One region of the Paenibacillus dendritiformis genome, then DNA from elsewhere that is predicted to be linked to it. Evidence: riboswitches for the same ligand, from Rfam matches in the RefSeq annotation. Region 1 holds a riboswitch; each other region holds the start of a gene.

Region 1 (10,389 bases):
CTTGATCGATGTGGATTTTCGCAATCCAATCGTGACCGACTTGCTGCCGAAAGAGCTTGCGTATGTGGACGATTCGGTGCAAGTAACGGGCAGCGAAGGAGTGAATCCGCCGCCACCCCGCTTCAAGTCGGATTCTCAAGGCCCGGAGGGAACGACTTCGCTCACATGGTATTGGGATGACAATGGTCCGCTGACGCTGAAGAAGGGACAGTGGATCGAGCTGACTTTCCAGGCGAAAGTAAGCGCAGGGGTAACGACGGGGACGATTCATAATGAAGTGGAAGTCACGTCCGATGAACATGATTACTTGAACAATTACTATAATTTTGTCCAGCAGCGTTATAAAGACGGCAAATGGTATGTATATGACGGGGCAGACATCCATGTCAACTCCGCGACGAATCTCGAATCCGTCAAATATGTGCAGGGAGATTTGGACGAAGACAATTGGACGAAATATCCGGATACCGGAACCGTTACGCCGGGCGGAAAAATCAAGTATAAGGTCGTCGTGACGAACAAAGGCACCGTTGGGGTCAAAGACGTCACGATTGTGGACGCCCTTCCTCGAATCGGCGATACCGGAGTCATTGACAAGACGCCGCGCGAAAGCAAATGGAGTCCGGTCTTGACGGAAAAAGTAACCGCGCCGAAAGCGGTGACGGTGTATTACAGCACGGATGAATCCGTCTCGCTGGAAGGCGGAAGCTGGTCCGCTGAACCGCCAGAGGATCTGACGACAGTCCGGGCGCTCAAATTCGTGCTCGATAACGACTTGGTGCTGATGCCAGGGGAGAGCAAGGAAGTCGTATGGGAAATGAGCGCGCCGGTCGGCGCTCCAAGCGGCGATAACGAGATTGCCTGGAACTCGTTCGGCTTTACGGCGAAGCGGGCAGATAACGGAAGTCCGCTGCTGCCGGCGGAGCCGAAAAAAGTCGGCGTAAAAATTAAAGATAGCCGTAAAGGCGAAATCGGCGATTACGTCTGGATCGACAAAAACGGCAATGGCATTCAGGATGATGATGAAGAAGGAAAGAACGGGGTAACGGTTGAGCTGTACGACAGCAACGGCAAGCTGCTTAACAAGACGATCACGAATGACAATTTCGACGGCAAGCCAGGGTACTATCTGTTTACGAATCTGCCTGCCGGCAAATACGTCGTGAAGTTTATTCTGCCGGACGGATATAGCTGGACGAAGCCGCATCAAGGCAATGATCCGGCCAAAGATTCCGACGTGATCAACGAGGATGGCTACACGGATGAAATCGTGCTGGGCGACGGCGAGAAGAATCACAACATCGATGCCGGGCTCGTCCCGCTGCCGGTCATGCCGGAGACGGGGGAAATCGGGGATTATGTCTGGATTGACAAGAACGGCAACGGCATCCAGGATGAAGACGAGATTGGCCTGAATGGCGTGAAGGTGGAGCTGTACGATGACAACGGCAGCTTGCTAAAACGCACCACGACGGACAACAAAAACGGCAAGCCAGGATATTATCTGTTCACGGAGCTGCCGGCCGGGAAATATGTCGTGAAGTTCATCCTGCCGAACGGCCATAAATGGACGATACCGCACCAGGGCGACGATCGCGGCAAAGATTCCGACGTCACCCGCGACGATGGCCGCACCGATGTGATTGAGCTTGCGCACGGCGAGAAGAACCAGAATATCGATGCCGGGCTTATCCCGCTGCCGGAAGCGCCAGGAACGGGTGCGCTTGGCGATTATGTCTGGATTGACAAGAATGGCAACGGCATTCAGGATGAAGACGAGGTTGGCTTGAACGGCGTGACGGTCAAACTGTACAACAGCAACCGTGAACTGTTGGCGACGACCGTGACCCAATCCGTATACAAGACGGTAACGGATACCACATACGGGGGCACGGTAACAGGGGATGTATACGGGCCATCCGTAACCGAGGCCGTGTATGATGGCTACTATTTATTCGACAACTTGTCCGCCGGAACCTACATCGTTCATTTTGAACTGCCGGATGGTTACAAGTTCACGATCAAGGGAGCCGGAAACGACCCGGCGCGCAATTCCAAAGCCAATGCCGACGGCTGGACGGATGTTATTATGCTCGGTCACGGGGAGCGGAATCTGACCATTGACGCGGGTCTGGTCAAGTCCGGCGGCAAGCCGGAGCCGGAACGCCCTGATCCGGAAAGTCCGGGTTCAGACGGTGGCGGAACGACAGATCCGGGTTCCGGCGGTACCACTCCGGGCACGAATCCGCCTGACAACAGAGAGACGGTCCCTGGCACAATCGTGGAAGGACCGGACACGGTAGTCGGCGGTGAGACCGATCCGGGTGAAAGCGAACCGGGAGAAACCGTTCCAGGCACACCGGGCACGGAAGAGGAGCCGGGAACGGAAGAGCAACCAGGCTCGAAGGAACTTCCTGCGAACCGGCCGGCAGATCGCAAGAAGCCTGATCATTCGGCTGGACCGATGCTGCCGGCAACGGGCGAGAAATCGCCGCTGGCTTCTTGGATTGGCCTGTTGTTCTGCGCTGCCGCATTGGTCATGTGGCTGTCGCGCAAAAGAATGAAACATAACGAGTAGAGCTATGCTAGCCGCCGCCTGTGCAAGAGGCGGCGGTTTTCTTGTAATCCTAGCGGCTCGGCGTGAAGAAGTTTTGTGTATAGTAAGCTTGATACGGACCGCCGAAGGAGACTCCGACGCCAAGGCGCTCGAAATCGCCTAAAATGTTTTTGCGGTGCCCGCTTGAATTCATCCAGTTCTCGTGGGCGAAGATGGCGCTTGTTTGTCCGGCGGCAATATTTTCTCCAGCCGCCTTGTAAGTGATGCCGTCTTGCTTCATCCGATCGAATGGAGACTGGCCAGCGGGATTGTCGTGCGAGAAGAAGCTGCGCTTCATCATGTCTGCGCTATGCTTTCGCGCCGTTACCGCAATCTTGTCGTTCCACTCAAGCGGTTTTTTACCTTCGCGAACCCGGACGGCATTGGTCAAATCCAGCACTTCGCGCTCAAAGCTTTCCCGCAATCGTTCGCTTGGCTTGCCGTAAAAGCCTTTGAGCGACAACTCGACGTTCTGATCGATAACCTGGATCGAGGTAACCGTATTTTTTCGGCTCAGATCGTAAAACAGTGTGGCATACGCACCGCCGACCTGATGCATGGTGTATTCTCCGCCGTTGTCCTTGAACTTATAAATCGTATTTCCTTTCTTGACACTCGCAAGCGGGGAGCCGTAAGCGGCTTCTGCTTCTTGCCTCGTCGATCCGAAGCCGATTCCGCTCGCGGACGTCCAGTCCTGGGCGTTCGTATACAGGGCAACCACTTTGCCCTGCTGCACGCCGACCTGGATATAACGTTGGTAATTCTGATTGTATATGTACCATTCGAAATTGTATTCGCTAAGATCTTTGCGCGCGGGTTCTCCGAGAATACCGAGCAACTCCGATTCATTCATCCCGATTGAGATGCCTTGAAGCTTGAATTCCGTGCCGCTCATCGCGCTGGCTCCGGCGGCTACTGGAGCGGTGCGCAGCGCCCCGTCCGCTGCCGGAATGCTGTCCGCTTCCGCAGTGGCGAGTGAAAGGGTCAGGAAGAGTCCGATAGCCATTACAGCGCAGAAGAGTGCGGATACATGCCGTCTCGCTGTTCGTGTATGTTGTCTGATTATGGCTGAGTCAGGGTTGTGTTCGGTCGTATATCGATGTGTACCCATAGCTATCTCCCCATTCTATATCGAATTGGATCTACGCTAGAATGAGATGATAGACGGGGGCGCTCATGGAAATCAAAAAAGCGCCACCCTAAAGGCGGCGCCAAAAAGACGCAACAGCTGTCGCAATTAGGGCAACCCGGCTATCATCGCATGCGTGCATGCCTTAGACCCGTGGCTTTGCGTCCCCTGCTTTCGCTAGGGTTTGCCATTTATCCATTTTTAGCGTATCTATTCTATTTTTATTCTATCATCTTTTAGATGGAACGTACATACAATTTATCCTTTTTTGCTGCTGAAAATAGAAGATTGTCGAAATGAAAGACCGTTTGCTAGATTTTAAAACGGAAAAAAGAGCGGCAGCAGCGCCACCATGGCAATGCCAAGCAGCAGCTGAAGCGGCAATCCGACCCGGATATAGTCCATGAAAGAATATTTGCCGGCCGACATGACCAACGCGTTGGGCGGGGTCGAGAACGGGACGGCGAAGCACATGCTGGCCGCAATCGCGACGGCGAACAGATACGGATGCGGGTTGACGCCCAACTGCATCGCGGCCGTCATCGCGATCGGAGCGACCAGGACAGCGCAGGCGGTATTGCTGATGAACAGCGTGAGAAGCGACGTCGTAAAATAGATGCCTGCGAGCAAGGCGAACGGTCCGATACTCCCGAGGGTCAGCACGAGCTTCTGCGACAGCAAGGCAGCCGCGCCTGTCTTCTCGATCGCGATCGACATCGGAATCATGCCGCCAATGAGGACGATGCTCTCCCAATTAATCGTCTTGTAGGCGGACTCCATACCGCGAAGACACCCCGTGGCAACCATAAGGACGGCCGCGATCATGACGGAGATGACGGCCGGAAATATCTCCAGGATGAGCAGCGCGATCATGAACAGCATGATGCCGGCCGCGAGCGGCGCTTTATGGTTCATCGGCATCTCGGCAGCCGTCTCCAGCGGCTGGCCGACGACGACGACTTCCGACTCTTCCTTTGAGAGCCGGGCGATGCTCTTCCACGTCCCTTGAACGAGCAGGGCGTCCCCGAATCGGATTTTCTCGTCTTTGAGCTGATTCAGCAAGTACTCTCCTTTGCGCTGAATCGCCAATATATTGAGCTGATATTTCTCGCGGAACCCCAACTGCTTCACCTGCTGATTGAGCAGCGGGGAATTCGGCGGCAGCAGCACCTCGGCGATGCCGATCTGATCTGAAGCGTACCGCTCGGTATTCGGCTCGGCGGCTTGATCGATCTCGGCGGTCTGACGGTCAAGCAGTTGAAGCCCGCATGCTTCGGCGAAGTCTTGCACGCGCTCGAATGGACCGTATACATACAAAATATCTCGGTCCTGAATGACGGTCGCCGGGCCGGCTATCTCTTGATTGATCGTCTTGAAGAACGGGTTCTTGTTCGATGTCCGGCGGCGAATCTCGATAATATGAACCTGATAACGGTTCGGAATATCGAGCTCCTGGAGGGAACGGGACACAATCGTCGCTTCCTCCCCGGCTTGCACGCGGTACAGATTCTGAGACAGCTGATACTGGCGGGCAAGCTCATGCAGCGATCGCCCGTTCCGCCGGCCGCGGCCTTCGCCTTCTCCCTTCGGAAGCAACCTGCTCAGAAGGAGCAAAAAACCGGTGCCAAGGAGGAGGCATACGATTCCGATTGGCGTGAAGGAGAAGAAGGACAGTTCATCGAATCCCGCTTGGGCGAGCGTCTCGCTGATGACCAGGTTGGGCGGCGTCCCGATTAAGGTCAGCATGCCGCCCATGCTGCTCGCGAACGCAATCGGCATCAACAGGCGTCCCGGGCTGATGTTGGCGCTGGCAGCCAGACTGACGACGATGGGCAGCATGACGGCGACGGTGCCGGTATTGCTGACGAAGGCGCCGATCAGCGAGGTCGCCAGGATAACGGTCATCAACAGGCGCGTCTCGCTGTGGCCTGCGAGTTGAAGCATCTTGCCGCTGGCCACTTTGGCGAGCCCCGTCTGGAATATCCCGCCTCCGACGATGAACAAGCCGATCATCATGATGACGACGGAATTGGAAAAGCCGGACAACGCTTCGTTCGGCGTCAATATTCCAAGCAGGACAAGCAGGATCAAGGAGCAGATGGCGACCAGATCCGATCGGATCTTTCCCGTCATGAAGAGAATTGCGGCCATGGCCAAGATGATAAGCGTGATGATGATGTCTGAATTCATGGGTACGGAATATAACCCCTTTCTGTCAAATCGATGGTAGCAAGGAAATCTTGTAATTGACATACTCTATAATACTTTCAAATCTCAGCATAAGGAATGAATTTTATGGAAAAATGTCATTTACAGCGGAATGAAATAATGATACTATAAAGTATAAAAAGGAAAAATGTATAAAATTGAACAAATAATGTCGCAAAATGCCGAATCATTCACTCGATTGTCAGGAGGCAGATCGCAAGTTACGACGTTTTCAAGGCAAGCAAGCTTGAAAAGGATGGCTGGGCACTTCCCTGCTGGGAAGTGTCTTTTTATGGCTCATATGAAAAGTGATGATTCGACGGCATTTTTACTTTTTTTAACTATAATTGGAATTGTCAAGTCATGTTGCTTGAGGGAGGGCAATAGTAGGCGATGGAAGACGTGAATAAGGGCGGTTCCTGCAGAATGGCGGGACGGGAAGCGATCCTTCATCGAAATGAGCTGTCGGCTCCTGGTGGAGAATGGATGGTGAGCAGGCTGGAGCCGGAAGCGGAAGAGACGGATTTACAAGATCTGATGTGCAAAATCGAACAGATCCGAACGCGAATGGTCCGTCTGGCGATGGAAAATAATGATCTGCTGAATGAAAGAACAATCCGGGAAAGCCAGCGGCTTGACAAATACATTGTGCTCGTCCAGAAGGCGAGATACCGGCACGGCAGCATGCAGCCGCAGGTCGGCGCGCTGCTTCACCAGTAAGCAGGTCGAAGACAGAGTTCTCCTTAGAAGAGCCGAGCCGTAATCCGGGACAAGCCAATGAATAAGAACGGAGATTTAGGATGCAGGCAAGGCTGGATCAGGGGCTGGATACGAAATATTCGCTCATGGTACGATGGGAAGAGAAAGAAGGGATCGATACGATGGAGCGAATGCTTGTCATTAGCGATATTCATGGAGAACTGGTGAAGTTCGAGCGGCTGCTGGAGATGGCCTGTTATGACGCGAATCGCGATCAGCTTTTGCTGCTGGGCGATTATATTGATCGTGGCCCGCATTCAAGAGAAGTGATCGCCAAGGTGCGGGAACTGCAGCAAGTGGGGGCCATCGTCTTGATGGGCAATCATGAGAAAATGATGCTTGACGCGTACCGCAATAAGGAAAAGGCGGTCGAGCGCTGGTTCCGCAACGGGGCAAAGCAGACGCTGCTGAGCTACGGCTATGCGGAGGATGAAGCAACAGGGCGGCCGGCGGCCATTCGCTGGACCGGTGAATTGCTGGATGTCATCTCATTCGTGGACAAGCTGCCCTACTATTATGAGACGGATGAGTATATATTCGTCCATGCCGGAGTGGAGCCGGGGATGCCGTTGGCGGCTTGCGATCCGCATAAGCTGCTCTGGATACGCGGGGAATTTCATAAGGGCTACAGCGGCCCGAAGACGGTCATATTCGGTCATTCCCCCGCGAAGCTGCTGCATGGTTCGGACGAGGTTTATTTTGGAGCCAATTCGATTATCGGCATTGACGGCGGCTGCGTATACGGAGGTCGGCTCAACTGCCTGGAGCTGCCATCCCGGCATATTTATTATGTCGAGTAAGGAAAGGAGGAGATAAGGCAGCGAGCGCGTTCATCGCGGCAAGCTGCCGCAAATCAAGGGCAATTTCTTAACGCTGAGAGAGTAGACTGAACAGAGGAGGGATGATTGATGACGGACTGGATACATGCGGGAACATGGGAAGAGCTTCAGGAACAGGGAGCCAAAGTCATTAAGGGCGGCATTGCGGTGTTCGTGCATGCCGATGAAGTGTATGCCGTGGACAACCGCTGCCCGCACATGGGATTTCCGCTTCATATGGGCAGTCTCTGCGAAGGCATTCTGACCTGCCACTGGCATCATGCCCGGTTCGACGTATGCAGCGGCGGCACGCTTGATCCTTGGGCTGACGATGTGCCTGTGCACCGGGTCAAGGTCGAGCAGGGAAGCGTATGGGTTGATCCGAGGCCCCAGGCCGCGAGCAGCGTGGAGAAGCAGCTTAGGCGCCTGCGGGAGGGGATGGAGCAGAACCTGTCCCTCGTGATTGCGAAGAGCGTCGTCGCGCTTGTCGAGTCGGGCGTGCCTGCGGCGGACATCGCCAGGGTGGGCGTCGAATTCGGGACGACATACCGTTCTGCCGGCTGGAGCTCGGGGCTGACCATCTTGGCGGCGATGGTGAACGTGCTGCCGAAGCTGGACAAATACGGGCGCATTCTTGCCCTGTATCACGGCCTTGCCCGGGTGGCGCGGGACTGCGCCGGACAGCCGGCGCGCTTCCTGCAGCAGCCGCTGCCGGAGACGGAGCAGCAGGCGACAGAGCATCTGTCAGCCTGGTACAGGAGATGCATTGAAGTTCGCGATATCCGCGGCGCAGAACGGGTGCTGGCTAGCGCGATTGCCAGCGGCATGGAGCCGAACGAGCTCATGTCGATGATGATGACAGCGGTTACCGATCACTTCTATATGGACGGGGGACATACGCTTGATTTCCATAACAAGGCGTTCGAAATGCTGCAGCATATCGGCAGCGATTCCACCGTGCGCGTCCTCAGCTCGCTCGTGCCGCTTCCGGCCCGGGCCACCCGCAGCGAGGAGCTGCAGCATTGGCAATCGCCGGTCAATCTCGTCGATCCGCTGCGGAAAGCCTTCCGGGAGCTGGAGGGATTGACCTGGCCCGCAGCGGAGACGCCTGCTTCGACCGGGGGCATGGCGCAGCAGGCCGAAGAAGAGGAACAGCAGCTTCTGGCCTTGCTTCTGGGCGAGCAGCCGCTGCAGACGATCGAGGCGCTTACGAATGCGCTGCTTGCCGGACGCTCTCCCGTGCGGCTGGCCCAACTCGTCGCTCTCGCAGCGGCGGAGCGGATCACCCGCTTCCATACCCAGAACGAGTTCGGGGATTGGATTACGGTGCTGCATACGTTCACGCATGCGCATGCCGTCCATGAGACGCTGCGGCGGAGCGCCAACGTCTTCACGGTGCGGGCCATCTATTACGCCGCCGTCACCGTCTACCTGGATCGCTTCCTTAACGTTCCGGCCGCCCGCCGGCCTAGCGGAGAGCACGCGGAAGCGAATCCGAATTCGACCGATCCGGGCTGGCTGCTCAAGCTGTTCGATCGGCAGCAGCAGGTGGCGGAAGCCGGCGAGTGGCTAGCCCAGTATTTGCGCCAAGACGGGGACATCGATGCCTTGTTCAACACGCTCGGCCATGCCTTGTTAAGAGAGGACGCGGAATTCCATTCGTACCAGATGTACGAGGCGGCCAGCGCGGAGTATGAACGCTGGGAGAACGAGAGCGGCCCGCTGGCTGCACAGGCCAAGCAGACGATGCTGCTTGCCTTGACGCGTTATCTGGCCGCGCATTCGCCGACGGCGCGGGAGCTGCCGCATACAGCGCGAATCGCGTGGCGTCTGTATCGGGGAGAGAAGCTGTTCGAGGAGTAACGGGAGCGGGACATGCCAGAGGACCGTGGCCGTCTGCTTCACATCGAGAAGAGGGAATAGCGCAGCGTGGAAGCGGCTGTCCGCAGACAGCAGGGGCAGCTGTTTTTCACGCTTTTTCCATTGGCGCAGAGGCTGCATGCCCTGTCGACGTTCGCCAGCGTCTGAAGGATGACATCGATTTGCAGCCAATGACGGCAACTTCCGGTTGACAGCGGGATTACCCGCATAATATACTGCCTAAATGGTACCGGAAAATATATTATAGTTCCATTATTACCGTGGAGTTCGCGAGGGCCATGGCCATGTGGAAAAAAGGAGTGAGCATCATGCATTGGGTCTATTTGTTCTTCGCCATTGCGCTTGAAGTAGCCGGCACCGTCTCGATGAAGCTGTCGCAAGGATTTACCAGGCTGTGGCCTTCCGTCTTGATGATTGTTTTTTATATCCTGGCGTTCTCGAGCTTGAACTTGTCGTTGAAGCAGGTGCCGGTCAGCGTCGCCTACGCGATCTGGTCGGGTCTTGGCACGGCCGCGATCGCGGTCATCGGCTACCTCGTGTTCCAGGAGTCGATGTCCTTGATGAAAGGCGTCTCGATTCTGCTCATTATACTGGGCGTCATCGGGCTCAATGTGGGAGGGCAGGAGAAGTCGTCCGGCAGCTCGGTTCACGAGGGCAGCCAGGCTGTGGTCCATTCCGGCTCCGCCTTCGACGGAGATCGCGCCCGCACAGGAGAATAACGGAACGCTTTAGCGTCTCATCCGGCTGCATGCGACAGCACGGGTGAGACGTTTCTTCTCCTGGCGTACCTGTGTGCAACCGCAGCCCCGGATGGCGGTTCTCAGCCTGGATTCCCTCCTGATTTCACCGCAAATTTTCCAATGAACAACATCGGCTTCCCCTGACAACATTTCTCCCCAAGTCGCCATCCTGTTAGCAGAAGATCACCATCGTGGTCATTACGTTGGCTTTCAGAACTTTTCGTATTTTGCGAACATGTTAAAGCAGGTCCAGGGGTG
Region 2 (10,389 bases), 3.2 Mb from region 1:
CGCCGGCCTTGAAGCCATGATCCATTCGGAATTTGCGACGAATGTCCGGATCAACCTGGAGGCCATCCAAGCGTGGCTGGATCAGTTCAAGCAGCGGTAATACCGGTCTTGAAGGAGGAAGCCCATGATACAACTGACGCGGGAACAAATCAAAGTAAATCAAAACCGTGTGGACTATTTTTTTCAGGTGGACCCCAGGCTTCAAAAATACTTCAGAGCAAGCAATCATTTATTTATGAAATATAACTATGATATCTCGGGTCTTCCCGCAAGCATATTGTCGATTCCGTTTGCAGCGAACATGATGCCGCTCGCGTGGCTTACGGATGCGACGCTGTACGTCGACGAACTGGATCGTTCCTTCTATGACTGTCTTGCGGAACTGAAGCAGGCATATCAGGAGATGTTCCCCCATTTTCCGCTCAAGGGGCAAATCAAGGTCGGGCAGGTGTCTTCCTATGATTATCAACCGGAGCATGAAGCTGCCGTGCTATTTAGCGGGGGCTTGGACGCCTTGACGACTTATATCCGCCACCGGGAGAAGAAGCCTTTTCTCATTACGGAGTACGGATGGCATGAAGGGGACTGTACAGACAGCGAGGTATGGACCGCAGACCGTGAGCATGCGGAAGCTTTTGCCCGCAAGGAAGGGCTCTCCAATATCCTGGTGGAGTCCAACTACGGCACCTTCGTCTATCCTCAGCGAATCGACCGGGATTTCCGGCGCTCGCTGGGCGACACCTGGTGGCATGGACTGCATCACGGTCTGGCGATTATATCGGCAGCGGTTCCTGCAGCCTGCTTGTTACAGGTGAAGACGATTTACATTGCGAGCTCGCATACGATCGGCAACACGTATTCATGCGCTTCCGACCCGTCGACGGACAATCTGATTCGTTACGGAACGGGCGATGTGTTCCATGACGGATATGAGCTGTCCCGGCAGGATAAAGTCAAAGTGGTTGTCGATCATTATGCCGCTGCCAATGACAAGACCGCCGTCCGGGTATGCTATCGCAACACAGAAAATTGCTGTCAATGCGAGAAGTGCGTCAGAACGATCATGGGGATTGCGGCAGAGGGCCATGACCCGAATGACTACGGTTTTCCGGTTCCTGATGAGCTCTCCGGTTTTTTGAAGCGGTTTTTGAAGCGGGAGGTCAAGTTTTTCACGAATATCCAAATCGAACGGTTATGGAAGCCGATCCAGGAGCGCATGCGGGAGAATCCTGACAACGTGAAGGATCCGGATCTGCTGTCTTGGTTTCCGGATTACGATTTCGTGGCCCATCGAAGAAAAGAACGGTTCCGCTACCGTGTGACGCAATTTTTCCCGATCATCAGAAGGAAAGTGAGAACGGGTTTGCAGCAAATCCGTGAAACCAGGTAAAAGAGCAGGTACAGGGATGAGAATTCGCAATTCGCTTTATAACATTTTTTTTGGTCTGCTGGGGCAAGCCATTAGCACCATAATGGGTTTTATCGTTAGAACGGTTTTTATATGGACGCTTGGCGTTGAGTATCTGGGAGTGAGCGGCCTGTTCTCCGATGTGCTCATGCTCCTGTCTCTTGCCAATCTCGGTTTTGAGACCGCGATTATTTACAGCTTGTACCAACCTCTTGCCGATCGGGACGAGGCCAGGATAAAAGCTTTTATGCATTTATTTCGAAAAGCCTATCTGTTCATAGGTATGATTGTGCTCTTGCTGGGGCTTTCCCTGATTCCCTTTCTCGATGTTTTCATTCAGGGGGAAACGACGGTTTCTCATCTCGAACTCATCTATGTGTTATTTCTGCTCCATTCCGTGTCCACCTACTTCTTCGCTTATAAACAGGCCATTATTGTGGCCGACCAGCAGCAGCATGTGATATCGCGAATCCATAGTGTGTATGTCATTGCCATGAACACGATCCAAATCATCGTGCTTCTCTGTACGAAAAACTACATTCTATTCCTTGTGATCCAGATTGGAATGAGCGTTCTCAGAAACAAGTATATTTCCCGCGTGGCCGACCGAAAGTACGAATTCCTGAGGGAGCCGCTCAGTACTCCTCTGGACAAAGGAGAGAAGAAGACCTTTTTTCAAAATCTGCGCTCCCTGCTTATGTACAAAGTGAGCGGCGTTGTCATCAATGGGACGGATAATCTGATTATTGCGAACCTGTTTGGCGTCATATGGGTCGGACTGTATTCCAATTATTATTTGATTCTGACAACCTTAACTACGTTTCTCAGCTATTTCTTCTATTCTCTAACGGCCAGCGTAGGGAATTTGAACGCTACGGAGGATAAGGAGAAGAAGTTTTTCTTCTACTGTGTGTTACGCTTGGCCAACTTTTGGGTGTTCGGGCTTTGTGCCGTCTGTTTGTGGAACTTGCTCGATCCCGTGATTATTTTATGGCTCGGAGGTTCTTTTGTCCTCGGCAAGGAGACCTTGCTTGCGATCCTGCTCAATTTTTATACGACGGGGATGCAAAATGCTTCGACCATGTTCCGGGATACGACAGGCATGTTCCGAAGGGGAAGGTACAGCCCGTTGATCGCAGCGGCAATGAACATCGCATTATCGATTACGCTTGCACGCTTCATCGGGATGCCGGGAGTGTTCCTCGGAACGGTCATTAGCCGGTTGCTAACCTATTTTTGGGTTGATCCTTATTTGCTTCATAAGCACGTATTCTTTCAACCGCTGCGCCCTTATTTTACCCGTTACGCACTGCATGCCGCGTTAGTTCTTCTGGCGGCATCCTTCTGCGGCTGGATTGCAGGCTTGTTCACGCTGCCGCTGTTATGGGATATCGCCGTCAGGGTCCTGCTGTGCCTGACCGTAACGAACCTGATCTTCTATGCGTGCTTTCGCAAATCGAGGGAGTTTATCTACTTAACGAACATAGCCAAGGCGAATCTGGGAAAGCTGTCGATCCTTACTAAATTCAATCCGGTCATACGGAGAGAGGAGACAAGGTAATGGCCATTATGATCACGGGTGGCGCCGGTTATATCGGAAGCCATACTTGCGTAGAAATGCTGGAGGCGGGATATGAAATCGTCGTTCTTGACAATTTCTCCAACAGCCATCCGGAAGCGATTCGCCGGATCTCGGATATTACAGGCAAAGGATTTGCTTTTTATGAAGCGGATCTCCTCGACGAGCAACGCTTGAATCGGATATTCGAGGGACATCGCATCGATGCCGTGATCCATTTTGCCGGCCTGAAAGCGGTTGGGGAATCGGTTCAGGTGCCGCTTGATTACTACCATACGAATCTTACCAGCACGCTGGTTCTGTGCAGGGCGATGGCCAGGCATGGCGTGTATAAGCTGGTATTCAGCTCATCCGCCTCGGTATATGGGGCACCGGACTGTGTTCCCATTTCGGAGGAAGCCAGCCTTGGGGCGGTGAGTCCCTATGGAAGAACCAAACAAATGATTGAGCAAGTACTGCAGGATCTGGCTTCTTCTGACCCGAGATGGGGAATTTCCATTCTCAGATATTTCAATCCCGTCGGTGCACATAAAAGCGGAAAGATCGGAGAGAGCCCCAATGGGACGCCTAACAATTTAATGCCGTTTATTACGCAAGTCGCCGTAGGGAGATTGCCGTCGCTCAAAATATACGGCTCCGATTACCCTACAAAAGACGGAACGGGAATCCGAGATTATATTCATGTCGTGGATTTGGCGCAAGGCCATCTGAAAGCATTGGAGCATTTGGATCATACAAATGGGGTCGAATGTTATAACCTGGGTACGGGCCAGGGGGTTACGGTGCTGGAGATGATCCATTCCTTCGAGAAGGTGTCGGGGGTTCAGATTCCCTATGAAATCGTGGGGCGAAGACCGGGGGATGTCGCGATTTGCTATGCCGATCCGACCAAGTACCTATTGAACCTGGGATGGTTCCCGAAATACGGCATCATCGACATGTGTGAGGATAGCTGGAATTGGCAGGTTCATAATCCGCAAGGGTATTGCGAGAGGATCACGGCCGGGTAATCACCGAATTCGACAAAACTAGTGCTCCAGAGACGACATACTATGACACCATGAAACGTCAAATGTCGTGTATAATGCTACTTAATAAGTATATATTAGGAAACGATGAAATGCGCTTTTGTCTGGGCACTTTAGGCGCGTGGAGTTAGTGGTGCAACCGGCCGAGTAAATTCGGGAGGCAATGCAATCATGGTTGAAGCGGTTCCAGGTAACAATGAACAATTGGACAAGGATTGGGTAGCTATTATCTTAACTGCACGACAAATGGGCCTTTCCATTGAGGACATTCGTAAACTTCTTCGCGATTTTCAGGCACAATCTAATCCCGAATGGCCGCTCCATGTCAATTCAGAAGCATAACTCGCGAGCGTTGACATTAGCGAAAAGAAATCTCCTTTGTTGAGGCGTGTTTACAGATAATGCGCGGTGGACTCAACAATCGGAGATTTCTTTATTCCTGGCTGCCTCAACGCTAGTGGGCATCACGACTCTTCGCGTGTTAGCTTCCACTTATTATATTCCAAAAATTCTTTGAATTGCTCTTTGCTTACGCCAGAAGCCATCGCTTCTTTTACAAGATTAGTCCATTCTTCGTCTAACGCCTCAGCTTCATTCGAGGCTTCTTTATCTTGCAGCAGCTCTTCAACCGAGACCCCAAGAATAACGCTAATCTTCTCCAGAAATTGAATGGAAGGATTCTGCTGAATTCCTCTTTCAATTGAGCTTAAATAGGATTTTGCGACACCGGCTCTTTCGGAGAGTTCTGACAGTGAGTAATTTTTCTTCCTTCGAAGGATTTGAATCCGTTCTCCGATCATGATTTAACCTCCGTGTATACATCTGCTTGTCCCTATTATATCCGATTTGTGCCACCTCCGAAAGCGGCTACAACGGATAGACGGAAACAGGATTCACCTCCTGATTTTGTAAGAGATTAACAAATATACTCTTTTTTTCTGAGAATAATGACAAAAAGGTTCCCTGTTCAACCAATTTCCCGTCATGCATAACTAAAATTTGTTCCGCGTTTTGGATGGTGGACAGCCTATGGGCAACCACAATGACCGTAATGCGCTCCTTCAACCGGTGCAAAGCGGTCAGAATCTTTTTTTCATTCTCCGTATCCAGTGCGCTTGTCGCCTCATCCAGGACAAGGATCGAAGGCTGGCGGATGATGGCTCTTGCCAGCACCAGCCGCTGCCGTTCCCCTCCTGACAGACGAATGCCCCGATCTCCAATGAGCGTCTCCAATTGGTGAGGAAGCTTGCGTACAAATTCAGCTGCCGAGGAGAAATCGAGCGCTTCCCACAGATCGTTCTCCGTGGCGCTCGGTTTAACCATCAACAGGTTTTCTCTTATGCTCGCATTATAGAGAAACGGATCCTGCGCCACATACCCGATGGAGCGTCTGTACGCGAGCAGATTTTCATTCGTGATCGCCATGCCATCCACGAGGATTTGACCGGATTCAGGCTGCATCAGGCCCATAAGGAGGTCGATCAACGTGCTCTTGCCGGCCCCTGATTTGCCAACGATAGCGGTCATCCCTTGGGCAGGAATATGAACGCTGATATTTTGCAAAGCATACACAGGCCGCTGCGGCTGATAACGAAACGAAAGATTTCTGACTTCGATTCCTTGCATAACGAACCAAGGGCCAGGTCCCTGAGCGGGCGATTCGGTAAGCGCGATCGCCTGATCTGCGGCCAACTGGCAGTCATGCTGCAATTGCTGAAGAGCCTTGAAGGCGGGGATGGTCGAAGCCAATTGTTCCAGCTTGGACTGGAGGCTGGTAAATCGCGGCCACAACCTGGCAAAGACCAGAATAACGATCAACAAAGACGGTCCCTCAGCCGGAAAAAAGCGAAATGACACAAAGATAAATCCGGCAATAAGCAGTGAGGACGATATTTTATACAACAGCTGGGAATTCAGCCTTAGCCGCACATAATCCAGCTGCTCTTGCATGGTTCCTTCGGTAAGCTGCTGGTGCCACTCCAAGCGGGAGGGTTCCAGGTTGTTGCTCTTTATATCTTTCATTCCCTGAAGCTGGTCAGTGATTCCCGCCAGATAAGCTTGGGCGAGCTTGGACGTATGGCTGCCGAGCTGCTTGGATTTGCGAATAAATCCGCGGGAAAGAAAGGCAAGCATGGCTCCGCAGGCAATCACGAACAGCGTTATCGTCGGTGAGATCCAGAAGGCGAAAATAATCTGAACGAGGGTAAACAAGGCAGATGTAATGAATTGGAGGAGCAGACTGATTCCCCCCAAGACTCTGGCGGTCTCGATCGTAAGGGCATTCACCAGATCGGAAGTTCTGCGGTGTAGGAAAAAAGACCATTGCGCTCTTAGAAGAGCGCTGTAATTCTCGTAACGCAGCTGTCGGCTGAAATGTTGCTCTATCTCGGCATTGCGGATCGTAACGGCCCGATGAATGAGGTTTTGAATGACGACAATCAGCAGGTAGACCGTGAGAATAATGGCTAGGGAAGAAGCCTGCGGCAAGCTGTGCAGGATGTTCAAAAACTGCAGCCTGTTCTCCCAAGCCGGCTCTGACAACAGAACGCCGCCAACCGTAAGCATGGGGATGAGCAGAAGAAATGTCATGCCTTCCAGGAGACTGCTGATCACCATGCCAATAATGTTGATGCTTAATCGTAACCCTGCCGTTTTATGAAGCCGCTTCATGTAAAGCGTAATCGAGTTCATAAGTCTGTCCCTGCGCTTTTCGCGAATTTCTCCACCACGACGAACTGCTTCATCATCTCGGCGCCGGTAATGTATATCGAGCCGCTGCGGAGCCAGGCGTGTGCGATCAGTTCGCCGTTTTTATTTTTCCCGGTCCCCAAATATAAAGTGCTGTTCAGGTTTCTTTTCTCAAGCATTTTCATGCCTGCTATCGCTCTTACCAAGCATTTGCTCTCCCAGAACGTGTGCCGGCTCGCGATATGGATCGCGCTCCGAATATGCTTCATGGTTTTTGTATCCGACGGATCATGGACTTCCGGCGTTTCCATGGATCGTCTCCCCAGCAGCGGCGAGATCTTCGCGAACGGAAAATACAAAAGAATGCGCGCCCACCCCAAATAAAGATAAGCTTCCGCAAATAAAAGGAATGTCTTCCGGTCGAACAAGCATAACCATATCCATCTTCTCAACCGGTTCATAGCCGCTTCACAAGCCTTATCAACCCTTCACGTTCCAAATCCGAGAGGAACAGGAGAATGTCTTCCTCGCATTCCGGCGGCTCTACCTCATAGTCGGATAAAATGGATCGAATAATATGTTCCGCCTTCACGGGCGTGACAAGCATGTCCCAGATCTCGCCGCCAAGCGTACCGAGATTATAGTATTTTCCCTTCTGGACGCTTAACATCACTTTTTCGCCGGCCATATCGCTAACGATATGGCCCTCGCATTGAACAAGCGTATCGACAGGGGCGATCGAATGAAGGTTGCTCATTGGTCATTCTCTCCTTGCCGGGTTATGTTTAAGATGACAGATGTCAGATCAAGCGCGCTGAATCCAACCATGGGGCGGTGCAGACGGTACATCCCGATCTGGTGAACGAAGGATGTCAGGGTCTTGAAGTGCCATTCCATCAATCCCAGCGGCTGCACCAACAAATTACGGTACGTATGGTGGAAGAGGACTCGTAAGCGATCCAACCCCTGGATCGGCGCACTATGAGTCGCTGCATCCCAGGGAACCAACTCAAAGATGCTTGCCAAAGGAAGAGGTTCATCATGAAAGTTGGACCCCGCGGGCACGGCAAATTTCGTATTACGCTCATAAAGCGGGGTGTAACTGGCATTGTCCATTCCCATGTGCTTCAATGTGTCCGCCCATAATTTTTGCTGAGGATAAGATGGAACAACCCAGGGAGAGCCTTGAGTCATCACGACGGGAATAACATCATCGCTAAGCAGCGGATATCCTTCGGACATCAGGTGCAAGGCCAAGGTGGATTTGCCCGCCCCGGAGTCGCCGATAATGGCATAGGCCTTCCCGTCAATAGCCACGGCGCTGCCGTGCAAAGGCATAATTTTGCGCTGCAGCAATAGAATGCCCATGCAAGTCCCCAGAATAAAAAGCCGAACCCAATCCTCTTCCGCCTGATCGAACGGAGAGACCAGAATGGAGGAGCCATCCTGTACCGCATATATAGCTGCCCCAGGTACCCGAAACATAACCGTACGGCCGTGATCCAGAATAGCCAAGTTGCCATAGGAATGAATGGTGCTGTTCCAGAGAGGCTGCAAGTCTGTCCGCCGTACCGTAATGTTGTCCATAGGCTCGCGCTCGCTAGCCTGAGGCAGTTCCGGTAATGCAAAGTCGCTCTCAATACGGAAGCCAAAAGCTTTATAATGGTCAGTCCTTACCGCTGCTCGTTCGGTCATGCTCATCTCTCCAAGGTTTTTTAAATGAGAACAGGGGAACCCTTATACCCGCTGAGAAGTATAAGGGTACCGCATCATAACCGCATTCATTAAGCCTGTTGTCTAGCTATCCATCGGATCGTAATGCACGTCTTCATCCGGGTCCGGCTGGAAAGCATCCGGCGTAGAGGTACCCGGCCCAGCCATGGTCTGATGAACATCCAACACTTCAAGGGACGGCTTGCTGTACGGCTTTTTCATGGTTACACCTCCTTTCCAGAGATTCTTGACAGGAATTTATGGAAGATGAACCCGCGCATCAGCACGCGGAACTTGAGATCGAAGGCAAGCTCCGGCCGCGGATAATCCCGGATATCGTCCAGCAGCTCCTGAAGCAGGGGGGCATTCAGATAATAAGAAGTTCGCGGATCGCCAATCATCTGTTCAAACTCCCGGATCAATCCACTCCACTCGGGCATGAGTCTGAACACGCCGTAAGCGCCCTGCACGCCGCGTCTTTTTCGATTTAATCTCACCTTGTCGGGCAGGTAGCGGGCGGTTGCCCTGCGTATGAGCGAACGGTCGACGCCTTGCTGAACGAACTGTTCATCAGGTACCGACAGACAGAAGCGGACGACCCGCAAATCATTGGTGGGATCCCTGTCCCAGATTTTATGCTTAAGGGAAAGCTTCGTGCCGATCGTTCCGTTAATATTCCAAAAGTACAGTTGATTAAAGTGGTCTTTGCGAATGTCATACGCATTCTGAGTCGATGATCCCCAGACGTCCATGCCGCAGGCCTTCATGCAGTCCGTTACATTGGTTTTGCTGGCGAACTCCGGGTTAATCAAGACCGGCAGCGCAGGGTCGCTTCCCGGAGCAATCAGCGGGGCGAGCCAAGGAAAGCTCTTTTTGCCGACGATTTGAAGCACTTTCCAGGGATTCGCCCCAAGCGATTGGCAATAACGTCTGTACTCCCAGAAGAACGAGACGAGACGTCCTTTCCTTAGCAGACTGGCCTGGTAATCCATGGCGGGCCCCCAGGATATGGTCCAGTTCCCCCTCTGTCCGGTAAGCATAATCCCGATGCCCTGGGCAGAGGCTTGTTCATAGATTCCCTTAAGCCAAAAGGAGTTCTCAAAAAATTTATACGGCATCTCCAGCGTATCAAGCCATTCGTCAATGACGGAGTAAGGGTTGCTTGCCGGATAACTGGATACATTCATCTCGATATTGCCTGCATGCTCCGCCGTGGACCGTATGTATTCTCTTTCATCCGCAAAACGGCTGCCTGAAGTGAAATCGGAAAAGCCCTCGACCGGATAATAGCTGAAGGTATAGAGAGGCTTGTTGATGGCTCTCAACATCGGAGCGGCAAAGCTAACCACCGAACCGGAATCAAGTCCGCCGCTTAGGTGTGCTCCGACATGGCGGCATGTTCTTAGACGGGCATGAACGGCAGTCTGAAAAACATCCCGGAACGCTTCCTCATATTCCTCGTTGCTTGCAAGCACAAGCTTGTCACTATGCCGCAGCCGGCAGTATTGTTGAAAGATTACTTTCCCGTTGGCAACGAAAATGGAATGGGAAGGGGGAACCTGCTTAATGGATTGATACACGGTAGAAAATGAATCTACGGCGTCTGTCGTGATCGGGATAGCAAGGAATTGGGAAATCCAGCGTTCGTTCAAGTCTCTTTTCACGTGCGGGAGCTTTAGAAGCGGTTCCATGACTGTGCAGAATGAGAGCAGTTCCGGGGATTGATGAAAGTAAAGGGTCCGTGTTCCGGAAAAATCCCTTGCGCCAAACATCGTGCGATCCCTGCCATCCCAAATGATGAAAGCGAAATCCCCTACGAGATGTTTGGGCATATCATGGCCCCATTTCATATATGCTTGGAGAATAAGCTGGCTGTCCGTTATGGTCTGAAGAGCCTGCTTGGATAGCTGAAGCTGGTCTGCTAATTCGTCCCGATTATCAATCATCGCATCCGAAGTAATGGCGAGCGATGT
Region 3 (10,389 bases), 2.3 Mb from region 1:
CCGGTCGATTTTGCCGTTGATCGTGAGCGGCATCCGCTCCAGGAACATGAAATAGCCGGGAACCATATATTCCGGCAGCTGCTGCGCCAGATACGCTCTCAGCCCGGCCGCGTCCAGCCCGCCTTCCGCGACGACGTAGGCGCATAACGCCTTCTGGCCCGGGGCTTCCTCGAAGTCGGCGACGAGCGTCTCTTTCACCTGGCTATGGCTGTGAATGCGGGCTTCAATCTCGCCGAGCTCCATCCGGTAGCCGCGAATTTTGACCTGATGGTCCTTGCGGCCGACGAACTCCAACTGGCCGTCTTCGCATAAGCGGACCAGATCCCCGGTCTTGTAGATTCGTTCCCCCGGCACGAACGGACTGTCGATGAACATTTTTTCCGTCAGATCGTCACGGTTCAAATAACCGCGGGCCACGCCGTCTCCGCCGACCCACAGCTCCCCGGTCGCCCCGGGCGGCTGCAGCTTGCCATGCGCATTGACGACATATATCGTCGAGTTCCCGATCGGCGTGCCGATCGGAATCGGGCCCTCCCGCTCTTCCTTCAGCTCATAGCAAGTCGAGAAGGTCGTATTTTCCGTCGGACCGTAGATGTTCGACAGCCGAATCGGCGCGCACTCCTGCGCAGCCCGGTAGAAATGCTTCGGGGACATCAGCTCGCCGCCGACGAACAACTGGCGCACCGGCTTGAAGATGGCCGGATTGCGGTCAACGAGCTGGAGGAACAACGCCGTCGTCAGGAACATCGTCGTGACGCCGAAGCGGCGCAGCGCTTCATCCAATTGACGGCTGTCCAATATCGTCGTCTTATCGACCAGCACGAGGCCGATGCCATTCAAGAGGGAGCCCCAGATTTCAAAAGTGGACGCATCAAAGACGAGCGACCCGGTCTGCAACATCCGATCTCCGGGCTGGAAGCTCACGTAATTCGTGTTTTTGACGAGACGGACCACGTTGCGATGAGTCACCATGACCCCCTTCGGTCTGCCGGTCGATCCCGACGTGTAGATAATGTAAATCAGGTCCTCCGCGCTCCCGGCCGGCTCCGGGTTATGGCCCGGCTGATCGGCCCAAGCCGTCGCCTCCAACGGCACCTGCACCGCATCCGCCGGCAAGCGTCCGGACAGTCCGGCGCTCGTCAGCACGAGCCGGGCCCCGCTGTCTTCCAGCAAATATTGAATCCGATCCTGCGGATGATCCGGATCGATAGGGACGTACGCGCCCCCGGCCTTAATGATCGCGAGAATTCCGATGACCATCTCCGCCGTCCGCTCGGCGAGTATGCCGACGGCTTGCTCGCGCGCGACCCCTTGCGCACGCAAATAATGAGCAAGCCGGTTCGCCGTTTCGTTCAATTCCTTGTATGTAAATTGGCGGCCTTCTTCGATGATGGCCGGTTCGTCAGGAGTGCGGGCCGCCTGCTCCTCGAACAGGGACGGCACCGTCCGGTCCTTCGGATAAGGATACTGTGTCCGGTTATGCCTCTCGATGTAGCGCCGGATTTCCTCCTTCGTCAGAAGATCCCACTCTCCGATCGGCTTGTCCGGGGCTTGCGCCGCCTCCCTCAGCATCTGGTTCAACTGTTGGCCCATCCGTGTGGCGGCATCCAGGCTGAAGCGCTCCGGCCGATAATAAATCGTAAATAAAAACGGGCCAAGAAATGCCGCTTCCCGCCCCAAAATCCGGGCATGCAGGTCCCCGTCCGAAATCTCGGCTCTCGTCTTGCCCGGCACCTCGGCATCCTGGCACCAGCAGCATGTGGTAATGTCGCCGCTTGCGCCCGAATCCTCCCCGCCGGTCTGCAGTTGGCCGCACAGCGCCTCCGCCGCGCTCCACAGCGTCTCCTCCGGACGAACCGCCACCAGCACGCCGTCCCGGCTCCGGCTGGCCATCGCAAGAAGAACGACTTCCTCTGCGTTATGGTACCGCGCAACCAGACCGCTCCATGCCACGCCCACTGCAGCCTCCAATGTGACCGAACGGGTGCGTGTCAGCTGTTCCAGACCATCCACGATGGCGGAAGGAATCTCGAATGTATGGGCGTCATAGCCCGTAAGCTGTTCGGTTGTAAATGGAATGGCAGACAAATTGATTCAGCTCCTTCTCATTGACGAACAATAGGGTTGGAACCTATCCAATAATTGTTCCAATGTCCAATGCTCTATGGGCGCAATCTTGGAATCGACACCGCATGCCGTCACACAATACCCGGCATCCAGACCCTCCATTCGGGTAAAGACATATCCCCGCGCATGCCAGACGGACGGAAGCCGCCACGGGTGAACTCCGTCCGGCAGGATCTCCAGTTCATCCAGCGGACCGTATCGTCCGGTTCCGCGGGCTTTGAGATAGCTCTGCTTGGCCGTCCACAGCCAATGGAGAAAGCGGGCGCGCGCATCCGCGTCCAGGCCGGAAGCGATCCGGTATTCCCGGGACGTGCATAACAAACGCGCCTCCTCTGGCTTCATAGGCCTGATCCGCTCGATATCGATGCCGACCTCGCAGCGATCGATCGCCGTCACGATCCAGCAACCCGAACGCGATATATTGAAAAATAGGGAACTGCCTGGGGCCATATACGGCTTGCCGAACCGGTTCCGGATGAATGCGATCTCGTCATTCCTCCTCCCGGTCAGACGGCAAATCTGACAGCGGGCGAGAACTTCGGCGATAACCATGAGATGACGATCCGCACGCCGGCTCAGTCTCGCGTAACGCTCCTGCCGTTCGGCAGACAGGAAGGGAACAAGACGTTGAACCAGGCGATCGTCGGTATGGTGGTCCCAGCGGAGAGCAGCAATCTTCATAGGCTTCAACATCCTCTATAGAAAGAAAAAAGGCTACTTCCAGCAATAGCCTCATCACCATAAAGAACGTGAATGGTCCCCTATTCAACATGGCAACCCGGCCGCCATAGCTCCATGAAGGAGAGTTAGGCCCGAGGCTTTGCGTCCTTGCCTTTCGACAAGTTTGCCTTTATCAAGTTTTGTTGTATGTAAACGGTACGGTTGCTTCTCTCTCCGCGGCAGTAGCTCTCTCTGTATAGCGTCATGCTTCAATACCCATACTACGAATAAAAATATAGATACGAGCGTGAGCCGATAATGCGAAAACTGTTGATTACGAACCGTCATGGATGGAATATTTATTCCTTGAACCGCTTGACGTCCACCATCCAAGATCCGAAGCAGCGGAGCAAGGTGGAGGCCGTCCGTCTTGTCATGTCCGGACACACTGCCAAGGATGTCGCGAAGCAGTTGGGCATTCACCGCCAGACGGTATCGAACTATGTAAAAATTTTCAACGACGGCGGCATCGAACAACTGCTATCCAATGTTGCATCTCCCGGGAAGCCAAGAATACTCACCCCTCAGCAGGAAGAAGAACTGATCGGCATCATCAGCAGCCGCATGCCTTCTCCCGGCTCATCGACAGGCTGGTCGATGCGCGATATCCAGGATCTGCTCGAGAAGCATTTCCAGGTGCAAATGACGCGGACGGGCGTTCGGGATATGCTTCGCAGATTAGGTCTTAAGTACACCTCTCGCGGTTATGTGCTCCATCGTACCGAATAGCTCCTTCTCAGGCTCTATTCAGAATATCGGCAAATATATGTCGATTGATTAACGCCACCCCTTAATAATACGGAGCAAAATTCGACATTGCAACTCAGTATATGTCACTTTTTGATGAAAAAGAGAATAAAACGTAATAGGTAAATAGAATTATATACCTGTTGAGGATCATGATAAATAAGTCTCATTCGAAAGAAAAAGCAGAGATAAGAGAGAGAAATCATTCTGCGGAGACCGCGTGGCTGCGGGGTGTTTTAGGGTTACGTTCTGGCCTTACGGTATCGTTCTGGGGGATTGCATAACAGTGGGGTTAAGGGGCTTCTGTATGTAAACATATGTAATTAAAATTTTTATGAATGTTCCCCCTGACTTTCGTTGTAATAACCCAAGGAATGAATTCTTTCTTTGCTGTCTATGTGTGGGGGGGAAACCCAACAGCCGGGCCTTTGTAAGCTGAAGATATTAAGGCGCTTGATTTAAAAATACAGAATGATCGATGGATCCTCTTCCGGCTGCTTGACTCTCGTTGCTACCTGTTCTCCATATTTCTCATTAATCCAGTTTGGGAAATCCTTATTTCCGATACAAATTACGTAATAAGTATTGATTACTTTGCCATCTACTATTTCTTCGCGATACTCTTTTATAGGGTGATCCTCACTACATTCATGCACCATCTGTCGAACTCATTCTGTAATTTTTTGATCTGAAGAGCAACGTCATCTCTGCAATCCAAATATAGTGTCCCCGGGGTTCGCTCACTTCCGAAACGTACCTCAACGATCATATTTTTCCTCCTTATCAAATATTGGCTTATGGCCAGAAACCATATCTGGATATATTTTACATACTAACTCTGCTGGCTGCAAGTTAGTAATAAGGCTGCATAGATTTCAAGTTGTTGAGAAAGTCCGAGGGATTTTGTGGCACTTTATTTTTTGTGTGGTGGATCTCGTCTCTCAGTAGAAAAAAATCGGTTTAATACGCTATGGGTGCCAAGTTTTGAATAGGGAAATGGACAATCTCCACCCCTTCGTGAAAATCAGGGGTTTTCCAACGGCCTGAACACTGCACCATTTCCCTAGACACGCCTATTCGGTAAGCGAAATCTGCAAAACTGTACGATTTCTCCAGACACGCCTCTAAGCGAAATCCTGCGAAAATACAGCAATTCGATAGGGGCGACTTTACCAAAAAGGGAATCCTGCAACACGGCAGGAATTTCACCCGTATCGCTTCGACTTGAAGGAAAAGGGCCTAAAATGATGTAGATTGCAGCAATTCCCTCCACACGTTCAAGCCCTAGGAGGCAACGATGCCTCCAGGATTCGACGCGGTATCTTGGATCCCGTAAAATCAGGCCGTTGAGAAGCCTATAGAAATTTTCTCCACTTCTCAATAAGCTCTTTTAACATATCCCCTTTTATCAAGCGGGCCGGGCATCCTATGTCATTCTTCATAAAATCTGCAACTTTTCAAAGACAGATTCAATCAAGCGTGCGTATTTACTTTCACAAAGAAAAAGGAAAGCATCGCCAATGGCGCGCTTCCCCGCTCTCAATACTCATCGCTGCACTAGTTATTGTTCATTCTCCGATCGAACGTCTCCAGCATGTCCTTCGCAATCCGGTGTACCAGCTTCACATCTTCGGCTTCCCGGCCCTTCAACAGCTTGACGTGCAGTTCAAGAGTGCCGGCGATGCCCAGACGCTCCGCATCTACGCTTGCCATGTCGAACGAGAAAAACTGTTCGATGCTGACATCCAGAGCACGAATGATTCGTTCCAGTGAATCCAGCGAAATATTTAAGCTGCCGCGTTCAGCGCCGCCGATATACGAAGCCTTCATTCCGCATTGCTCTCCCAGCTCTGCTTGAGTATAGCCCCTCTGTTTGCGAAGCTCGCGAATCCGTGCGCCTAAAAATATTTTCAAGTCCGACATGCCCGTCACCTCACAGTTAAGCTTATAAAAAACTTCCGGGAAGCAAAATACCCATATACATGCTTTTATTGTTTTTAAAACTTATAAATGTTATTATGTTCTATATGAAGTTATTTATGTTTTTTGCGAGGTGATGATGTGAATGTCAAAATCCACAACGTTCAAGACGTCGTACTATGCAACGAATGGAACGAGCATCTCTGGTATCAGTATAAAGGGCTGTACATGCTCAACAAGGAACATATCGTCGCGCTGCAGCGCGAAGAGAGTCTGTACGGATTTGTTATCGTGGACAGTTCCCCTTACAGTTATTTGCAGCCGCTGACCCACGAACGTTCACGGATGCTTCAGCAAGATTACCCCGCCGTCTTTGCCGCCCTCCAGCCATCCGTGATGAATCCAGCCGTACTGCTTCGCCTGATCGCCTTTACGTATAATGAAGTCAAGACCAAAAGCAAGTATAGCATCTGCATCTCCTTCGCCTCCGACGCACATCCGCTGGACGCGTATGCCTTCTTCCTGCAGACAGGGGCCGATTATGTGCATTTCTTGACAGACCGGAAAGACCGCAATTCATAATTGCGGTCTTGCTGTCCTGCTATCGGTACGGGAGCACGGCCGGATTGCTGCTCAGCGGCTTGGTTGAAGCTGACTGACGCCGGCCCATCGGTCCAGTCAGCCAGATGCCGAACGGCAGCCGATCCAGCAGCATCGTAATTCCAATCGACAGCGCGGCGACGGCGGCCCACGTCATCAAGGTCAATGCGGCATGCATGCCTGCAAGCGGGATCTCGCGGGTAAAGCGGGCAATCTGCCCCAAGACAAGCGCATGTACCAGATAACCGCCGAAGGAATACGTGCCGATTGTGTGCAAAATGCGGTAAGCTCTTCCTTGGCGACGGCAGACATAGAGCGCAAGAGCATACATCAGCGGCATTTGAGCGAGGATAAGCAGGAACACCGACGGCTTGAGATAGGTGGAAATATTCAAATTAATGGGTGCTGCCCCGGCCTCCAGCAGCCGATATCCGGCATATGCGTAGAAGATAATGAACAGCAGCAGGCTCCAGGGCACGCTTCGGCGCATCAGATCGCGCCAGCGCTGCACATGCCATGCGCAGACAATGCCCAACGCGATATAGAAGAAATAGAACGGCAGCAGCATCGTCCGGTGTCCGAGCAGCGGCTGCAGCCAGGCTGGCGCATCCCAGGCCGGAGCCACGCTGTAGGACCAGTACATCAGGCCCGCATAGGCGGCGGCCAATGCCCCCAACAACAGGACAACGCGCCGCACGATCTGTCCCTGCCCGGCGGCATGGGAGCGAATCCTACGCCCGATAGCGCGGGCACCCCGATCAAGCCACGGGAAAAGAAGATACAGTTGGAAGATCATCAGGACGAACCAGAGCTGATAACCGTAAGTCGGGGTAATGAATTGCACCGCCAGCAGCCTCCATCCTTCCGGCTCCAGCAGCTGCCCGCGAAGCGTATAAATCCCGTAAATGATGGTCCAAATGGCGAACGGCGCCAGTATGGCTGCCGCCCGGCGCTTCAAAAAGTTCCCGTAAGGTACGGTGTAATCGTAATTATAGAACAGAATAACCGCCGATAAAAAAACAAACGTTAAGGTCCCATACCGGGTAAAATGATAGATCATTCCAAGGAAAATCGCTTGTTCCGCCGGAATGTCCGGCCGGTAAATATACTCTCCAATAGAGTGCTGGAGCACAATGGCGAAAAACGCAAACGCGCGCAAGATCGTGATTTCGTCAATCCGTTCCTTCCTCGGTGCGGCATGAGACTGATCGACTGCCATGGCCAGTTCCTCTCCCCTCCGTCAACAAGGTGATGTGAACCCCATTGTATCTCATTAACCTGAAAATAAGATAAAAAAACACGGAATGTGTACAGAATGACAAAAAACTTTGTGCAGAGCGCTCCCCCGCCGTTCCGCCCGATCGGCAGCATGCCGCTCCTTAAAACAGGGCAGCCTGTTCATTGGGAGGCTATGCGAAATCCGGAGCGCCGGCCGCCCGGCACGACTCCCGCACCATAAGCTTCGCGCGGAAGACCGGCAGCGGATATGCTTCGTCCGGACTTTCCAATTGGTGGATGAGCCGATTCGTCACGTAAGCGGCCATTTCTGTCCGCGGGATGGACATCGTTGTCAACGGCGGACAGGTGTACCTTGAGATAATCAGATCGTCGAAGCCGACCACGGACAAACGGTCAGGAACCGCTACCTGGTGCTGCCGCAGCACCTTCAGCAGCCCGTATGCCATCAGATCATTGGAGCAGAACACCGCCGCGGGGAGATCATCTGCCTCCAGCCATTGAATAGCGGCGGCCGCCCCGGCCTGCTCGGCGAAGTCTCCGCACCATATGCGTGAATCCGGCACCTCCAGTCCTTGACCAAGTGCCGCGTCGAGAAACCCGGCCAGCCGTTCGGACGAGCAGGGCTGTCCGGTCGGACCGGTAATAATGGCTACGTCACGATGGCCCAGCTCAAGCAAATAGCGGGTCGCCTCATAGGCGCTCCTCCGGTTGTCCAAATAAGGAGCCGGCAGCACAGTCGCGGACTGTGTGACGTTGTTCTGATTGATCACCCCGATCACGCCCCCCGCCCGGCTGACTTGATCGACGATGTCCTGCACATCGGACCAACTGATGAGGAGTCCCGCATCGAGGCGCTTCTGCTCGTATAAGCGAAGCAGCGGGGTTACGTCCGACACGTCCAGTATCGTGATCAGCGTCTGGTACCCCCGTTCCGCGCATTGGCTGATAATGGCGCCCACGATCGCGCCGTAGAACAAATCATCCTCATAGATCCTGTTGTGACTGGCGTCCTGGATAATGAACAGGCCGATCGTCCCCGGGTTGCGGGAGGCTTGCCTCCGGGCTGCCTGAGCCGGTTGTTCCTGATATTCTCTCCCGGCTCTGCGCACATTGGCTGGCGCTTCCGGATGCATGTTGGGGGCACCGCTGACCAGCGGAGGCATGGTGCTGCCCGCTCCTCCCGCTGGCGGGGCCGTAGCGAATCTATCCATATGTAGATATCCCGTTCCTCTTGTCATCATTTGTATCTCCTCAGTGTACCGGAGTCCGTTACCAAGAGTCAACGTTCCACCTGCGGCAACCTGCAATAAATACTTGCTTTTATGATTCAGATTGGCCAAAATAGGAAACGATTCGACATTATTTTCGTATTTCTTGGTATGAAGCCATTGTTCGCATACAAGGGGGCATCGGGAATGAACAAGCCATACATAGCGCAGCCGCTCCGCCGCAGCGCACTTATCGCATCGATGTTCTGCTTCTTGCTTCTCTCCGGCCAGCCCGCGGCGCATGCCGGGTGGTGGGGCACCATCAAGGATATTTCCGAACTGCCCGCCGAAGTCAATGAATTGAAGGAAAATTACCGCCAGACCGTCGACCAACTAGAGCAAGCTCATCAAAATATGGAGATATACCGGCAGGAAAACCAAAAATTAATCGAGCAGAATCAGGAACTCACTCGCATGGTTGCCGAGTTGAAGCGGCTCGAAGAGGAACGCCAGGCGAGCTACCGCAAGATGAGGGCGCTGCTGCTCACGGCGGCCGGCCTTCTGATTGGGTATTTCGTGCTGCTGCGCGGCCTGCGTGTCTGGATGCGGGTTCGGGCAAGATAGGAGGAGTTCCGGATGGAGATCTTAGTTGAACGCGAGAACCATACGAACGGACAAGCCGTCACCTTCCGGGTTCTGGAGGGAGAGCAGGTGAACGTGCTCCATCCGCAGCAGGTCATCGCCTATCGCGGCGCTCCCGACGGGCGCTCCGACCGGCTGATGACCGCCAAGGGCATGTACCGCAAGAAGAAGCTTATCCAGGCCCGCTTCACCGGGCCCTGCGAATTTCTGACCGCGCTGCCCCCCGGGTTCAGCATGAAGCCCGTTCCGTTGACAGGGGAGAGCGACCTGCTCTATGACGTGCGGCATCTGCTGTTCTATACGGAAGGCATCACGATGCAGACCCGCATCTTGAGCATGAAGAACATGCTCGTCACGCAGGATGTCGTCAAGGTGAAGTTCTCCGGTGAAGGGCAGATCGGCATCCTGACCCAAGGCACCGCTTGCGATGCCGAGCTCCACCCGGATCAGCCGCTCTACGTGGACGCAGGCAGCGTTATCGCCTACCCCGAGAACGCGAAGCTGGAACTATGCGTATACGGCAATCATCTGGCCAGCCAACATATGAATTATCATTGGAAGATGACCGGCAGGGGTACCGTCCTGATCCAGGCCGGGCGGCAGAATCAATCGCTCGTGCACGAGATGAACGATGAAGGGCTGTTCAAGCGCATTCTGCGCGAGGTCATCCCTTTCGGGGGCGTATTTATCAAATAGAGCGGGGAGCCGTACCTTCTCGGAAGGAATAGGCCCGCACAAGATCGCCAAGAGCCGATGATCAAACCGCAATTGATCTTCGGCTCTTCGATTCTTCGGTACGTTCGTTCATTGGATGCACCTGCCGCCCTTTTAATGGAGCGGCCTTAGTTTTTTATTTCTTCTTCGGATAACCCCGAAGCCTTGGTGATAAGAGCGATGTCCATGCCGAGAGCAAGCAGTTTCCGGGCCATTTCTTTCTTGCCTTCAGCTATTCCTTCGGTTATGGCTTTGGCCCTCCCCTCAGCTATTCCCTCCGCTCTAGCCCCTGCGATTCGGGACGCCTGGTCCAGCAGATATTTCTGACGGGCTTGGTTTCCCATCTTCGCCTGTCTATCCAGTCTCAAAAATTCCACGGTCGTCATCGCCTTTTTCAGCATGGGTTCGTTCATTGTCAACACCATTTCGTTTTGTCTATACCTTTCAAAAACAATAACCAGTTCACTCCCCC

What was found. A riboswitch is a leader RNA that binds a small molecule or an ion and turns the genes downstream of it on or off. The one in region 1 is predicted to bind cyclic di-GMP.
Region 2: it holds a riboswitch for cyclic di-GMP, as region 1 does, so the genes downstream of both, L6439_RS00910 (anti-repressor SinI family protein) here and L6439_RS15060 (CAP domain-containing protein) in region 1, are expected to answer to the same signal.
Region 3: it holds a riboswitch for cyclic di-GMP, as region 1 does, so the genes downstream of both, L6439_RS04760 (4'-phosphopantetheinyl transferase family protein) here and L6439_RS15060 (CAP domain-containing protein) in region 1, are expected to answer to the same signal.

What each region holds. Positions count from the first base shown of each region.
Region 1 is NZ_AP025344.1:3,420,442-3,430,830, reverse strand. Features, by position in the region: gene L6439_RS15065 (SdrD B-like domain-containing protein) at 1-2,578, shown strand, start outside; gene L6439_RS15060 (CAP domain-containing protein) at 2,628-3,707, opposite strand; cyclic di-GMP riboswitch class I at 3,835-3,924, opposite strand; gene L6439_RS15055 (SLC13 family permease) at 4,044-5,915, opposite strand; gene L6439_RS15050 (aspartyl-phosphate phosphatase Spo0E family protein) at 6,327-6,653, shown strand; gene L6439_RS15045 (metallophosphoesterase family protein) at 6,815-7,492, shown strand; gene L6439_RS15040 (Rieske (2Fe-2S) protein) at 7,601-9,373, shown strand; gene L6439_RS15035 (DMT family transporter) at 9,700-10,110, shown strand.
Region 2 is NZ_AP025344.1:192,836-203,224, forward strand. Features, by position in the region: gene L6439_RS00890 (polysaccharide pyruvyl transferase family protein) at 1-100, shown strand, start outside; gene L6439_RS00895 (peptidase) at 125-1,390, shown strand; gene L6439_RS00900 (lipopolysaccharide biosynthesis protein) at 1,407-2,969, shown strand; gene galE (UDP-glucose 4-epimerase GalE) at 2,969-3,997, shown strand; cyclic di-GMP riboswitch class II at 4,087-4,169, shown strand; gene L6439_RS00910 (anti-repressor SinI family protein) at 4,187-4,357, shown strand; gene L6439_RS00915 (helix-turn-helix domain-containing protein) at 4,480-4,815, opposite strand; gene L6439_RS00920 (ABC transporter ATP-binding protein) at 4,883-6,706, opposite strand; gene L6439_RS00925 (lasso peptide biosynthesis B2 protein) at 6,703-7,164, opposite strand; gene L6439_RS00930 (lasso peptide biosynthesis PqqD family chaperone) at 7,161-7,460, opposite strand; gene L6439_RS00935 (aldolase) at 7,457-8,398, opposite strand; gene L6439_RS00940 (paeninodin family lasso peptide) at 8,501-8,638, opposite strand; gene L6439_RS00945 (asparagine synthase-related protein) at 8,641-10,389, opposite strand, start outside.
Region 3 is NZ_AP025344.1:1,093,480-1,103,868, reverse strand. Features, by position in the region: gene L6439_RS04765 (non-ribosomal peptide synthetase) at 1-2,088, opposite strand, end outside; gene L6439_RS04760 (4'-phosphopantetheinyl transferase family protein) at 2,095-2,808, opposite strand; cyclic di-GMP riboswitch class I at 2,897-2,986, opposite strand; gene L6439_RS04755 (helix-turn-helix domain-containing protein) at 3,106-3,576, shown strand; gene L6439_RS04750 (helix-turn-helix domain-containing protein) at 5,152-5,517, opposite strand; gene L6439_RS04745 (arylsulfatase regulator) at 5,656-6,096, shown strand; gene L6439_RS04740 (acyltransferase) at 6,116-7,333, opposite strand; gene L6439_RS04735 (LacI family DNA-binding transcriptional regulator) at 7,524-8,564, opposite strand; gene L6439_RS04730 (DUF342 domain-containing protein) at 8,769-9,185, shown strand; gene L6439_RS04725 (AIM24 family protein) at 9,198-9,899, shown strand; gene L6439_RS04720 (Rpn family recombination-promoting nuclease/putative transposase) at 10,046-10,330, opposite strand.